3 regions of the Phyllobacterium sp. T2-21 genome follow, and region 1 is predicted to be linked to each of the others. Evidence: riboswitches for the same ligand, from Rfam matches in the RefSeq annotation. Region 1 holds a riboswitch; each other region holds the start of a gene.

What was found. A riboswitch is a leader RNA that binds a small molecule or an ion and turns the genes downstream of it on or off. The one in region 1 is predicted to bind thiamine pyrophosphate.
Region 2: it holds a riboswitch for thiamine pyrophosphate, as region 1 does, so the genes downstream of both, thiB (thiamine ABC transporter substrate binding subunit) here and ACZ5FP_RS04490 (ABC transporter permease) in region 1, are expected to answer to the same signal.
Region 3: it holds a riboswitch for thiamine pyrophosphate, as region 1 does, so the genes downstream of both, thiC (phosphomethylpyrimidine synthase ThiC) here and ACZ5FP_RS04490 (ABC transporter permease) in region 1, are expected to answer to the same signal.

What each region holds. Positions count from the first base shown of each region.
Region 1 is NZ_AP027912.1:902,042-906,854, reverse strand. Features, by position in the region: gene thiD (bifunctional hydroxymethylpyrimidine kinase/phosphomethylpyrimidine kinase) at 1-391, opposite strand, end outside; gene thiE (thiamine phosphate synthase) at 388-1,050, opposite strand; gene ACZ5FP_RS04495 (ABC transporter substrate-binding protein) at 1,076-2,029, opposite strand; gene ACZ5FP_RS04490 (ABC transporter permease) at 2,068-2,811, opposite strand; TPP riboswitch at 2,923-3,025, opposite strand; gene ACZ5FP_RS04485 (TadE/TadG family type IV pilus assembly protein) at 3,081-4,088, opposite strand; gene ACZ5FP_RS04480 (ABC transporter ATP-binding protein) at 4,214-4,813, opposite strand, start outside.
Region 2 is NZ_AP027912.1:220,571-225,383, forward strand. Features, by position in the region: gene ACZ5FP_RS01140 (ABC-F family ATP-binding cassette domain-containing protein) at 1-274, opposite strand, end outside; gene ACZ5FP_RS01145 (YMGG-like glycine zipper-containing protein) at 430-801, opposite strand; gene ACZ5FP_RS01150 (hypothetical protein) at 946-1,236, opposite strand; gene ACZ5FP_RS01155 (thiamine diphosphokinase) at 1,340-1,966, opposite strand; gene ACZ5FP_RS01160 (hypothetical protein) at 2,021-2,218, opposite strand; TPP riboswitch at 2,376-2,492, shown strand; gene thiB (thiamine ABC transporter substrate binding subunit) at 2,573-3,556, shown strand; gene thiP (thiamine/thiamine pyrophosphate ABC transporter permease) at 3,561-4,813, shown strand, end outside.
Region 3 is NZ_AP027912.1:3,102,595-3,107,407, forward strand. Features, by position in the region: gene thiO (glycine oxidase ThiO) at 1-665, opposite strand, end outside; gene thiC (phosphomethylpyrimidine synthase ThiC) at 665-2,497, opposite strand; TPP riboswitch at 2,595-2,711, opposite strand; gene ACZ5FP_RS15545 (NADPH-dependent FMN reductase) at 2,801-3,370, opposite strand; gene rpsU (30S ribosomal protein S21) at 3,579-3,854, opposite strand; gene ACZ5FP_RS15555 (RidA family protein) at 4,104-4,448, opposite strand; tRNA gene ACZ5FP_RS15560 (tRNA-Lys) at 4,534-4,609, opposite strand; gene ACZ5FP_RS15565 (PhzF family phenazine biosynthesis protein) at 4,713-4,813, opposite strand, start outside.

The DNA of each region.
Region 1 (4,813 bases):
CCAGCGGCAGGAGCTGTTGGCGCAGCGCCTCCACCGCCTCCGGCTGCAAAAGCCGATCGCCCGATGTTGCCACCATCACCGGATCGACGACCGCCTTGCGCTGCCAGCGGTTCAAGGCTTCCGCGATGGTGTCAATGGTTTCGACCGTGGAAACCATACCGATCTTTATGGCCCCGACCGCTATATCCGAGAGAACGGCATCGATCTGGGCGCGGATGATAGCCGGGCTCAGGTTCTCAATGGCGGTAACGCCGCGCGTGTTCTGTGCGGTGATCGCGGTCAGCACGCTCGTGCCATAGACACCGAGCGCCGAGAACGTCTTGATGTCGGCCTGGATACCGGCGCCACCGCCGCTGTCGGAACCGGCAATGGTCAGGGCAATGGCGGTCATGCGGTTGCCCTCAATGCCTCGTCGACGGCATCGCGAAGCACCTGTGCGGCGGCGCGCGGATCCGCCTGACGGAAGATCGCCGAAATCACCGCAACCCCATCGGCACCCGCGCGAATAGCCGGCGGGACCCGGCCGAGATCGATGCCCGCGATGGCGCCGACCGGCAGATCGGGCTTTGCCGCGCGGATGATGGCTGCCAGCCGGGCAAACCCGTCAAAACCGATCGGGCCGTCGGGATTGTGCTTGGCAGGGGTTTCGAACAGGCCGCCCACGCAGGCATAGTCGATGGCAGAGCTTATGGCCACCTGCGCATCGGCTTCATTCTTCACCGTCAGGCCGATGATTGCATCGGGGCCAAGCAGCGTGCGGGCGTCGGCGACCAGCATGTCCTCGCGCCCCACATGCACACCCTCGACACCCGCCACCAGCGCGACGTCGATGCGGTCATTCACAAGCAGGGGGATGCCTGTGCCGTGCAGGGCCGCATGGATGGCACGGGCGCGCTCCACCATCTTGCGCGTCGGCGAATTCTTGTCGCGATACTGGATGATTGTGGCCCCGCCCCGCGCGGCCTGCAAAGCCAGGGCACCCAGATCGGCATCACCGCCGATGGCATCGACATCGACAATGGCATTCAGGCGGAAATCTACTTTTGGCATGGTCTTTTTCTCCGAATAAATCGTTTCACTGCAGTTCAACGGCGAGGTCATCCACCTTGGGCACCGATTTGATCAGCCCCGCCTCGTGCATGAACACGCCGAGCCGTTCATAACGGCTGCGGTCGAGGGCGGCGGGACGCTTGGCAAAACGCGGCAATGTATCGATCCATGCCTGCCGGTTCAGCGCATTGTCGAGATCGGGATAGGCCTTGACGAACAGCGACCAGGACTCATCGGGATGGTTGGTCAGATAGATCGCGCCCTTTTCCACGGCGCCGATGAAACGTTTCAAACGGTCGTCTTTCGCCAGATCGGGATGCGTCAGGAAGATCAGCTCGTCATAGACGGGAACACCATGCTCCTCGGGAAAGAATGCCGTTCCCTTGTGACCTTCCTGCGCCATCTGCGTCAGCTCGAAATTGCGGTAGCCGCCCACCGTGGCATCCACCTGATTGGCGATCAACGATGCCGACAGGGCGAAGTTGACATTGATCAGCTCGACATCTCCCGTCTTCAGGCCTTCGGATTTCAGCATCGCGCCAAGCATGGCATCCTCAAAACCAGCCACGGAGAACCCGACTTTTTTGCCCTTCAGGTCCTTCAGGCTCTTGATCGGACCATCGGCGAGGACGGTCACCGTGTTGAGCGGCGTCTCCACCAGGGTGCCGAAACGAACCAGCGGCAGGCCTTCGTCATGGCTGAGATAGAGGTTGGGCTGGTAGCCGATGGCGATGTCCGCCTGCTTGGCCGCCACGAGGCGCGGCGGCGCTGCCGGATCGGCCGGCGGGATCAGATCCACGTCCAGTCCGGCTTCGCTGAAGAAGCCCTTTTCGCGGGCAACAACCAGCGGTGCATGGTCGGGGTTGACGAACCATTCCAGCAGGACAGACAGCTTGTCTGCCGCCGCGGCGGGAGATGCGAGGAGAGACAAGGCGGCCAACAGTATGATGGCGGGGGCAAACGCGCGGCGGCGAAACATGGGCATTCCTTTATCAACGGGACGGGAAAACGGGGCGGTCATGATGCCTGCACCCAGGGCGTGAGACGTGCGGCGAAGGCATCGACGAGGAAACGCAGAACGATGGTCAGAACGGCGAGGATGATGAGGGCGGCAAACAGCGTATCGGTCTGCATGCGGGCATTGGCCTGCAGCATGACGAAGCCAAGTCCGCGCGAGGCACCGACCCATTCGCCGATCACCGCGCCAATGGGGGCAAAGACCGCCGCAACACGCAGGCCCGAACCGAGGCCGGGCAAGGCGCTGGGCACACGGATGAGGAACAGCGTCGCCAGCGGCGAAGCCTGTGTCAGGGCGGCGGCATCCAGCAGGTCCTGACTGGTCCGGCGCAGTGCATCGGCAAAGGACGAGGCGACGGGGAAGAAGATGATCAGGCTGGCCATGACGACCTTGGACGCGAGGCCGAAGCCGAACCAGAGAACCAGCAGCGGCGCAATGGCAAAGACCGGAAGCGCCTGCAGGACCAGCAGGAGAGGCCAGACGATCTGGCCGAAACCCGGCAGGCCAGCCACCAGAAGCGCAACAAGGATTCCGGCCATGGCACCGAAGAACAGCCCGAGCACGATTTCAAGCACCGTGATGGCGGCGTTGCTCAGGAGATAATGCTGCTGCTCGACCAGGGCGGCAATGACAGAACCGGGGCCGGGCAGGATGAAGCGCGGCGGCTGCAGCATCCAGACAGCGAGCTGCCAGCAAGCAAGCACAGCCAGCAGGGCTCCGGCGATGCGGACGAGCATGCGCATGGCGGGCCGTCACAAACTCGGCGATTGGTGGTTCAGCGAAAACGGCATCTGCAGGACTCCATCAAACGTGTGGAGATCCGGATATGTGCGAAGACAAGGCAGAGTGCGTGAAGAATGCTCAATTCCCGTTCCTACGCCGGCATAACCCGGATCAGGTTCAAGGGTCCAGCTCGACGCTATCTCAGCACTGTACAGTGCCCCCCTCGGAATGAAGTCATGATGGAGCGGCGGGGGCTTAAAGTCAATCGCGCCGCCTTTGCATTTGGAAATTACTGCGTGAGCAGAATTTTTGAGTAATCAAATGCACAACCGGTTTTGAGCGTATACTCAAAGTCTGGTGTACCGCCGCCGCCATCTTCCCAGCCATGCCTTCTCGTAGAACCGTCGCAACTCAGGAGATCGTTCATGATCACCGGCGGTCCTTCTTTTTCCGTGGTTGATTGAGCACCATCGAGGGCCAGACGCCACGCGTCGTTTGCCCTGTCACTTCTAACCAGGAAGGCATTCGCATTATCTTTGAGTGTCTTCTCCTGTTGAAACGTCAAATTGTCCGGTGTGGGCGTTATCTGATCGTTGGAACTGGTGGAAGTCGTACATTTCTTGTTGACATTCTTTTTGCCGACAGGGCAGCCGTCCTTCTTGACGACCATGGTAAAATAGAAGGTCTTGAACTTTCCCAATGAGAACGTTTGGGATTGTGCATTTACGGGCGGTACCGATGTTCCCTTGCCGTCGGTCTGGCTGGCATTGGTATACTCAAGAGCTGCCACTTCCTCCGTTGCGCCATTTTCTCTGACAACCATTACCGATATTCTTTTGTAATAAGTTCCCTTAACCTTTGTGATGGTGAAGGTGGCATCAACCGGCGTCAATGCTCCGGATGCTATCGACGTGGTGGCAATGTCCATTGAATTCAGATTCAACACCTGCATGAACGTCGTTTGCATCGGCCGCGCAACAGAGAGTTTGATCCGTGCCGGGACATCGTTTGTCACCGTCACATTGTACGTAGCGCCACTGCTGTCGAAGTTAGGGACGTTCGCGCGCAAGCTTTTTTGAATGCGGCTCTTCACGTCATCCAGATTGTTTCCTGTATAGGTCGATGCACCCCACAGCACCGCGGCATCCGCTGCGTTCTGCAGTTCAGCACGCTGACTGCTTGCACGGGTATAATCAACTGCAAGACCGGTCATGCCCATAAGCGGCACAAGCAGCAGACCGAAGGTCAGTGCCGTGGCCCCACGCTTGTCTCTCAGGAATTGTTTGAATTTGCTCATAGCCCGCTCCGGTTGTTGAGCGAACCATGAAGGCCATGCCGTAAATGCCTGCTTAGCAAATTCGTTCAGATTGTCTCAATCCGCGATAAGTCGTGCACCATGGTAAAAATCCGATAAAGCACGACCTAGGCAGCGGGCGCGCCCGGCCGCACAAAACCCTCGCTGGCAACGAGCAGATTGCGCGTATAGGCCTGCGTCACCTTGCGGGCGGCAAGATCGGCGGCGGAAAGGCGCTCCACCTCGGCACCGCTCTGCATGACCATCAGCCGGTCGCACATGTGGGTGACCACCGCCAGATCGTGACTGACCATCAGGAAGGTCAGCTTGCGGTCGCGGCGTATCTGTTCCAGCAGGTTCAGCACTTCGGCCTGTACGGATGCGTCGAGCGCCGATGTCGGTTCATCGAGCAGCAGGATCGACGGCTCCAGGATCAATGCCCGGGCGATGGCGACACGCTGGCGCTGGCCGCCGGACAGCTGATGCGAATAACGGAAGCGGAAGCTGGAGCCGAGGCCCACCTCGTCGAGCGCGCGCAGAATGCGCTTTTCAATGTCGGTAAATCCGTGGACCGCCAGTGGTTCGAGCAGAAGCCGGTCGACGGTCTGGCGCGGGTGCAGCGAACCATAGGGGTCCTGGAACACCATCTGCACTTCACGATAGAACGCCTTGGTGCGCTTCTTGTCCAGCAGCTTGCCGTTCACGGTGATCGAGCCGCCGCTGGTCGG
Region 2 (4,813 bases), 680 kb from region 1:
CTGCCTCGACATAGTCGCGGACATTGGCAAAACCCTCCATGTCGGGCGCCTGGGCGAGATAGCGGACGGTGACGCCGGGATGGCGGAACACTTCACCGTCGGTCGGCGTGATGAAGCCCGCTGCGATCTTGAGCAGCGTCGACTTGCCGGACCCGTTGCGGCCGACAAGGGCAATGCGATCGCCCTCGCTGACGGAAATCGCCGCATCGCTGAGGAGCGGCGTGCCGCCAAACGTCAATGCAATCCGGTCAAGACGAAGAAGGGGTGGAGCCATGGGTTTTTCAGTTCTGGAAAAGGAGCGCAATTGCCGGACATCAGTGCCGACGGGCGCTTGTCGGCGAGATTGGCGCCGCTGTCAAATATCTTTATGGCATAAAACAGAACAGGCCGGAAAACCGGCCTGTCTGGATCCGTTCAGCAACGCGCCGCTCAGTAGCCGCCGTTGTTGTAACCGTTGTTGTTGTATCCGCCATAGGCAGCGCCGCGGCCGCCATTGCCTTCGCAGGGGGCGTTGTAGATGCTGCCATCGGGCCGCTGATAACGGCAAAGATTCTGATTGCCGTTGCCGCCACCGCTTGGCGTCGTTGCCGTGCCGACAGCAGCACCGAGAAGCGCGCCGCCGGCCGCACCGATCACGGTGCTCTTGGTGTTGTGTCCGAGTGCCTGTCCGGCGAGTGCGCCGACACCGCCGCCGATCAACGCGCCCGTCCCGGCCCGCTGGTTCTGTTCGCTCGTTTCACAACCGGCCAATGACATGGCCAGAAGCGCGGAAACCGCAATGGCGGTCAAACGAAAACTCATTAGTCAATCCTCTCAACATGAATATAGCGGCCATATCGTGCGGGCTTAATGCGGCAGAACAAAGATCAGCCCATGCACCCCGGCAGCCTCAAACAAAAACAGGCCGGTTTCCCGGCCTGTTCCGCTTTCCCTGATGGGGAAGGATTAGTAACCGCGGCAAGGCGCGCGATAACGCTCGCCGTAACGGTTTTCATATGTGCAGTAACGGCGGCCATCATTGTTGGCCGTTGCGGCACCAACAGCCACACCACCAACACCACCGATGGCAGCACCAGCCAGTGCGCCACGGCCACCACCGATTGCACCACCAGCCAAAGCACCAAGTGCTGCACCGCCAACGCCATAACCCGCCGTACGCTGCTCACTTGTTGTGCAACCGGCTACCGAAAATGCCAGAAGTGCGGCAACTGCTACTGTCGACAAACTTTTCAACATGGAAGACCTCTCCCGTTTCAAAACTAAACTAACCAGCTTGCGTCCCCAATGCTGTGCCGCAAGAATTGCACTTTCCGCGTTGTTTTACAAGCGGTTCGCAATTTTACGGCGCAGCAATCAGGACTGCATTGCCTGAACGAAGCGATACGTGGAGATTTCCACACACGGCATTCGACACTGTAAGCGATGAACCGAAAGAAAGTTCCATATTTTCCAGCGGCCATCGCGCACCATGGATAAATAATCCGCGCAGGGACGTAAAGGCCACAATGCTGAATACCGTTCCATCGGCAAAATCGAACGCATAGTCTCCTGCAACCAGGGGATGCGCTTCCTCGCTTCCGCTGGAGAGAATGATCTTCCGGCCTTCCGCCGCATGGCGGGTGGCCATGGTCAGGTGCAGCAGGGTGTGGTCGGTGCGTTCACCGCCAAAGGCGCCGCACAGGATCACTTCGGTGGCGCCCAGCCGGTAGGCCTCGTTGAGTGCCAGTTCGCCGTCGGTCATGTCCTTGGCGGCCGGAAAAACCGAACGCGGCACATGCGCATAGCGTTCGGCAAGTTCAGGCGATGTCGAATCGAAATCGCCCAGCCACAACTCGGGTTCAACGCCCAGCGCCTGCGCATGGGCAATGCCGCCATCGGCGGCAAGAACGCGCGCCCCGGCAATGAGATGCCGGAGACGGTCGGTGACGTGAACGGTTCCACCAAGAAGAAGGACGAATTTGCTCATGCACCGGCCATAGCATGGCACAAGCCGGTCGCACAGGGCATCCGTGATTCGAGGTTAAACGAAGCGCCCGAGTGCAATCGCGGCCATGCCGGCAATCGCCACGCCGATGGCCAGAAACAGGCTCGGATAAAGCTCCGGGATGAATTTCTGCCGGCGCGGACGCAGGAGGATCGCCTTGCGGCGGGCGTTTTGGGAAGCCTGGTTCTGCTGCACCCTGACATGGGAATGATAAAAACCGTGACCACGAAACATGATTGACCCTTTCCATCGGAAAACAGCCGCACGGGATGTTTTCGCTGGGGACAATAGGCGCGCCAGTATCAGCTTTCGATTTGGCAGAACCGGCAAAACATAAAGATTTCATAAGCATCGACCGCTTGCACGGCTCCGGCCGAACCTCTATCCTTGTCACGCTCTAACGGGGTGCCGGTCGCATGGACCGGCTGAGAGGCGCACGGGGAAACCCTGCCAACCCGCGGAACCTGATCCGGTTTGTACCGGCGGAGGGATTAGACGCGGCAGATTTGCCGGCGCACCAATCCTTTTGAACACTGCTGATAGGAGGCGCCGATGCGGCCATTCGAGACTATTGTAAAAACAGCGGCCATGGTGACCGCTCTGTTCGCCGTCATTCCCCTTGGCACCGCGCATGCCGACGGCAAACTCACCGTCTACACCTATGAAAGCTTCACCGCCGAATGGGGCCCCGGCCCGAAGGTCAAGCAAGCCTTCGAAAAGCAATGTGCCTGCACTGTCGAATTCGTGGCGGTTGCCGATGGTGTTGCCCTGCTCAACCGGGTCAAGCTGGAAGGCGGGTCAACCAAGGCGGATGTGGTGCTCGGCCTCGACACCAACCTGACCTATGAGGCCAGGCAAACCGGCCTGTTTGCCCCCCATGGCATCGACACCTCCGCTGTGAGCATCCCCGGCGGCTACACCGATGATACCTTCGTTCCCTACGATTACGGCTATTTCGCCGTCATCTATGATTCCGAGAAGCTGAAGACCCCGCCGGAAAGCCTGAAGGAACTGGTCGAAGGCGACCCGAAGCAGAAGATCGTCATCGAAGACCCCCGCACCTCGACGCCCGGTCTCGGCCTGCTGCTCTGGGTCAAGTCGGTCTATGGCGACAAGGCCGGGGAAGCCTGGGCCAAGCTGAAAGACCGGGTGCTGACCGTCACGCCGGGCTGGTCGGAGGCCTATGGTCTCTTCACCAAGGGCGAAGCGCCGCTGGTGCTGTCCTACACGACGTCGCCGGCCTATCACCTGATCGCCGAGCGCGTGGACCGCTACAAGGCCATTTCGTTCAGCGAAGGCCATTACCTGCAGGTCGAAGTCGCTGCCCAGACCGTCAACGGGGCGAAAAACCCGCTCTCGGCGCAGTTTCTTGCCTTCATGACCAGCCCGGCGTTTCAGGATGCGATCCCTGAAAACAACTGGATGTATCCGGCTGCGAAAACCACCGACGCGCTGAACCCGGCCTTCGAAACCCTTGTTCAACCCGTCAAGACCCTGGCCTTCCCCTCCGAGGAGGTCGCCAAGAACCGTAAAGCCTGGATCGATGAGTGGCTCGCGGCCATGAGCCTGTAGCGTTGTGATTGCCATCCGCAGTTTCAGACCATGGGCGGGGGCATGCGCCCTCGCCTTTCTGGCGGCACTTGCGGGTGGCGCACTGCTCAGTCTCGCATCTGAAGCGCTGCGTGACGGCACGGAAGGTTTTGCCGCATTCGACAGCTATCTGTGGCGGGTGGCGCGGTTCACGCTGGTGCAGGCGCTCCTGTCCATGCTGCTTGCGGTTGCCCTTGCCATTCCACTCGCGCGCGCCTTGCATGAACATCCCGCCTTTCCCGGCCGCGCGCTGATTCTGCGCCTGTTTGCCCTGCCCTTGGCTTTGCCCGCGCTTGTTGCGGTGCTGGGCATCACCAGCATCTATGGCCGCAACGGCCTGCTGGCCTTTGCTTTCAGCAGCCTCGGCATGGACACCATACCCAATATTTACGGGCTTCCCGGCATCCTTCTCGCCCACGTCTTTTTCAACCTGCCGCTGGCGACCCGGCTCGTGCTTGCAAGCCTTGATTCCATTCCGTCGGATTACTGGAAACTCGCCGCGCAGCTCGGCATGGGCGGCTGGGCACGCTTCCGCCTGATCGAATGGCCGGTCATCCGCCGCAATCTGTCCGGTATTGCCGGGCTGATCTTCATGCTCTGCATCACCTCGTTCACGATCGTGCTGACCCTGGGCGGCGGACCGCGCGCCACCACGCTGGAAGTGGCGATCTACCAGTCCCTGCATTTCGACTTCGATATTGCCCGCGCCGTCTCGCTCACACTGTTGCAACTGGGCCTGACCATTGCCGTGCTGCTGCTGCTCGGCCTGACGGGCAAACCGGCGGACGAAGGCTTCAGTCTCCAGACGACCACGCGGCGCTTCGAGCGGCCGGGCCGTGCAGCGCAATGTGTCAATACGGCGATCATTCTCCTCGGACTGCTCTTTGTCGGCCTGCCCATGGGCGGAACCGTTGTCTCCGGGCTTGGCGCCGACCTGGCGCGCCTGATGAGCGAATCCATCGTCTGGCGCGCCATTGCCACAAGCATCGTGCTTGGCGCCGCCGCGGCCCTGCTCTCCCTCGCGCTGTCACTGTCGCTTGTCATCGCCCGGGAGTATCAGCAGAGCCGGCGGCGAACGGTTTCACCGGGTCTGTTCGAACGGTCGCTGGATCTGGGGGCGAGCCTGATCATGGTGGTGCCGCCCATTGTCATCGGCGCCGGCTGGTTCATCCTCTCGCGCCACGCCATCAACCCGTTCAGCCTTGCACCCGTCATGGTCATCGGCGTCAATGCCGCCAT
Region 3 (4,813 bases), 1.5 Mb from region 1:
AAGAGGTGATCGGCGCGCGGGACGATGTAGACGGGAAAACGCGGATGGATCAGCCGGACTGGCCGGGCCAGCGCGATGTCGCGGGTTTGCAGGATCAGCATTTCACCGCGCACCCCGCGCAGGTCCGGCTTGGCCGTGGAATAACCGGTGCAGTCGACAATACGGTCGAATTTGCCCTCGTCCCGCTCGTTCTCAAAGCGAACGCCGGATGCGGCCAGCTTGGCCGCCAGGGCCGTCAGGGCGCGGCGCGGATCGAGATGCGCTTCGTCCCGGAAAAACAGCCCCCGGCGGAACCGCCCCGCAAGGTCGGGTTCGAGACTGCCCAGTGCCTGCGCGTCCACGCCGGCAAAACCCGAGGTGCGCGAGGCGAAGCGGTCCAATTCCCCGGCATCACGCGCTGGCGCCAGCACCAGCGTGCCGTTGCGCACGACGCGCCCCGGCAGGGCTGCCTCCCACCAGGAGGCAGCCTTCAATCCGAGTTCCAGCACCTGTTCATCGGCATTTTCCCGCTCGCAATAGGGCGCAAGCATGCCGCCCGCATACCAGGAGGCGGTCGATGACGTGTCGCGGCGCGGGTCGAAGACGGTTACGTCTGCGCCCCGCGCCATCAGTTCATGTGCGGCTGTGAGCCCGGCCACGCCAGCGCCTTTGACAAGGATGCGCATCAGAAATCGTCACCCCCGACCGGTATGGGCACAGCTGCTGGCTTCAGCGGCATGTAGAGATCGCCGCCCTGCCGGAATTTTTCCGCCATGGCTGACATGCCCTCTTTCTGCGCTTCGGCGCGGATATCGTGGGAAATCCGCATCGAACAGAATTTCGGCCCGCACATGGAGCAGAAATGCGCCACCTTGTGCGCCTCCTTCGGCAATGTCTCGTCGTGGAACAGCCGCGCCGTTTCGGGATCGAGCGACAGGTTGAACTGGTCTTCCCAGCGGAACTCGAAGCGCGCCCGCGACAGGGCATCGTCCCGCACCTGCGCCGCCGGATGGCCCTTGGCAAGGTCCGCCGCATGGGCGGCGATCTTGTAGGTGATCACCCCGATCTTCACATCGTCGCGGTTGGGCAGGCCGAGATGTTCCTTCGGCGTGACATAGCAAAGCATGGCGGTGCCGAACCAGCCGATCATCGCCGCACCGATGCCCGACGTGATGTGATCATAGCCGGGCGCGATATCGGTGGTAAGCGGTCCCAATGTGTAGAACGGCGCCTCGCCGCAGACGGCAAGCTGCTTGTCCATGTTCGCCTTGATCTTGTGCATCGGCACGTGGCCGGGGCCCTCGATCATCACCTGGCAGCCCTTGGCCCAGGCAATCTGCGTCAGCTCCCCCAGCGTCTCCAGCTCGGCAAACTGCGCCGCATCGTTCGCATCGGCGATGGAACCCGGCCGCAGCCCGTCCCCCAGCGAGAAGCTGACATCATAGGCACGGCAGATATCGCAGATTTCCTCGAAATGCTCGTAGAGGAAACTTTCCCGGTGATGATGCAGGCACCACTTGGCCATGATCGAGCCGCCACGCGACACGATGCCGGTGACGCGGTCGACGGTCAGCGGGATGTAATGCAACCGAACACCCGCATGGATGGTGAAATAATCGACACCCTGCTCCGCCTGTTCGATCAGCGTGTCGCGATAGACCTCCCATGTCAGGTCCTCGGCGATGCCGCCGACCTTTTCCAGCGCCTGATAGAGCGGCACGGTGCCGATCGGCACAGGGGCGTTGCGGATGATCCATTCGCGGATATTGTGGATGTTGCGGCCGGTCGACAGGTCCATCACCGTGTCGGCACCCCAGCGGATGGCCCATACCATTTTTTCCACTTCCTCGGCCATGGAGGAGGTCACTGCGGAGTTGCCGATATTGGCGTTGATCTTGACCAGGAAGTTGCGGCCGATGATCATCGGCTCGAGTTCGGGATGGTTGACATTGGCCGGAATGATCGCCCTGCCCCGGGCAATCTCCTCGCGGACGAATTCCGGTGTGACATAATCCGGCACCGACGCGCCGAAGGAATTGCCGTCGCGCTCCAGCTGCGCCCGCGCCGCGTCGCGGCCAAGGTTTTCACGGATCGCCACATATTCCATCTCCGGCGTGATGATCCCCGCCCGGGCATAGGCGAGCTGCGTCACGGCTTTATCGCCCTTCGCCCGCAGTGGCCGGTTGCGCACCGGGAACTCAGGGGTCAGCCGTTCACCGGTGACGAAGCCATTGTCCTCCAGCTTGACGTGGCGGCCGTCATAGGCGGCAAGGTCGGCATGGCCGGCAAGCCAGCTTGCGCGGATGCGCGGCAGGCCCTTGGCGATGTCAATGGCAGCGTTGGCATCCGTATACGGCCCGGACGCGTCGTACACCGTCACCGGCGGCTCGCCCGCTGTCGGATGCACCGATATCTGGCGCAACGGCACGCGGATATCCGGATGGATATGGCCGGGTTTGTATATTTTGATCGAGGCCGGCAGCGGTCCTGCCGAAACGGTTGGGGTAATTACGGTCATCATCAGGCTCCTAAGCAATCAAGCGTGGAAACCCAGTTCTGTGCCGGAAGGATGAAAAGAGATTGCGAATCCGGATACGGATGTGCCGAGGCTGACTCGCATGACTTTCGCACCGTCCCTACGCCAGTATGAACTGGATCAGGTTCAACGGGTCACTGCGCTGCAAAAGCCAGCAGAATCTCAGCCCCTTGTCGGGACCCCCCTGGTGAATGTCTTGAATTGAACGCCCGATCCGCCATTTGTCAAGCGAATCGGTAAAATCGTGTGTGTGGCGCCCCGTCGATTCCGGGCGCCTTGACCGGATCAGTACGCGCGCAGCGGCTTCAAAGCATTGCTCCACTTGAGCAATTCGCCAATCATGGTGTTGGCGCTGGCGGTCACCAGTTCATTGGCCTGGAAGACGCCTTCATCGTTGATGAACTGCTGGTACGCCGGAACGGGAACGCCTTCGGGAATGGGAACCATCCGCAGGCCTGCGATGAGGCCCTTGACCGATTCGACCGAGCGCAGGCCGCCCGACACGCCGCCATAGCTGACGAAACCGACCGGCTTGTAGTTCCATTCCTGCCAGAGATAGATGATCGCATTGGTCAGGGACGGCGGAGCGAAATAGTCATATTCCGGCGTCACGAACACGATCGCATCGCCCGCTTCGATCAGCGCGCTCCACTTTTTCGTGTGCGCATGTTCATACTTCCGGGCACGCGGGTGGTTGGGCTCGTCGAAAACCGGCAGGTTGAGATCCGCCAGGTCAATCAGAACCGGCTCGAACTGGCCGTCCTGGCTGGCAAAGTCATGGAACCACTTGGCAACCGGCTGACCGGCGCGGCCCGGACGGGTGCTGACGTGGACGATGTTGAGCTTGGGTGCCATTGAAAGGTCTCCATAAGGCTTGAATAGTATGGAGCATGCATAGGCGCGGCGTGATGCGGCGCACAAGAAGGCACTTTTTTGAAACCGGGTAATATCGATGTGAAGACGATAGTTATGGCGGAGTCTTCACAAAACGAAACCCGCTCCAGCATGGCTCGCTGTGCGGGTTCTGTCGCGTTTTGCAAGGACCGGAAACTCCGGTCATTGATTATCGGTTGTTGCTGAAATCGCTGGTAGCGGCACCTGGACGGGCAACGCGTTCTTTCTTCTTCGGACCAGGAAGCAGACCTTCACGCTGTGCCTGCTTGCGCGCTGCCTTGCGGGCGCGGCTGACGGCTTCAGCCTTTTCACGGACACGGCGCTCGGACGGCTTTTCAAAAGCCTGGCGCGCCTTCATTTCGCGAAAGAGACCTTCGCGCTGCATCTTCTTTTTCAGGACCCGGAGGGCCTGTTCAACATTGTTGTCACGGACGAGAACTTGCAATCGTTTTCCTTACCCATGCTTGTCTCGTCTTGCGGGCGTAAGCGTCACAATCAGACAAGCGTTTGATGAATTACCACAACGGCAATCCCGAGAAGCGCGGACTTTATTCATTCCCGCGCTAAAAATCCAGTGCGCGGGAGCAGTTTTACTGACATCCACTTCATTTCATCCCGGCAAATTCAATATTTCCGCCGGGATGAACCTGTCGCTTTGCCAAATCCGCCGTGTCGGACGGATTTCGGCAGGGAATCAGATGGCAGCGGTGATGATGATTTCGACGAGGTAGTCCGGGGTCGCCAGCTTGGCTTCGCCGGTGGCGCGCGCAGGCGTGTTGGCCGGATCGACCCAGGCATCCCAAACCGCATTCATTTCGGCAAAGTCCTTCATGTCGGCCATCCAGATGATCGCCTGCAGGATCTTGGACTTGTCGGAACCGGCTTCCTTCAACAGGCGCTCGACCGAAGCCAGGACATCCTTGGTCTGCTCGGTGACGCTCTTGCCCGGTGTGCCTACCTGCCCTGCGAGATAAACCGTGTTGCCATGGATAACGGCCTGGCTCATGCGTGGACCGACTTCAATACGACGAATGCTCATGGAAAGCTCCTCTAGCAGTTTGGGTAGATCGATATTGGACAGGCATATAAGAAAAAAGGGCCATACGGCCCTTTTTTCAAAGAAATGGTGGGCACAGTAGGGATCGAACCTACGACCCGCTGATTAAGAGTCAGCTGCTCTACCAACTGAGCTATGTGCCCGTCAGCCGCTTTGACGACCGAAGGTGGGGGCTCTATAACGGGGCAAAACCGGCCTGTCCAGCCCTTCTTGAAAACTTTATGTCAGCTTTGAACAATAAGTTGTTTAAACAAAAAGCTGCCCCTCCGCCGTCTTGACCGCTGAACCGCCGATACGCCCGCCGGCAAGCTTCTGGTCGGTGATATCCAGTTCCAGCCGCAATCGCG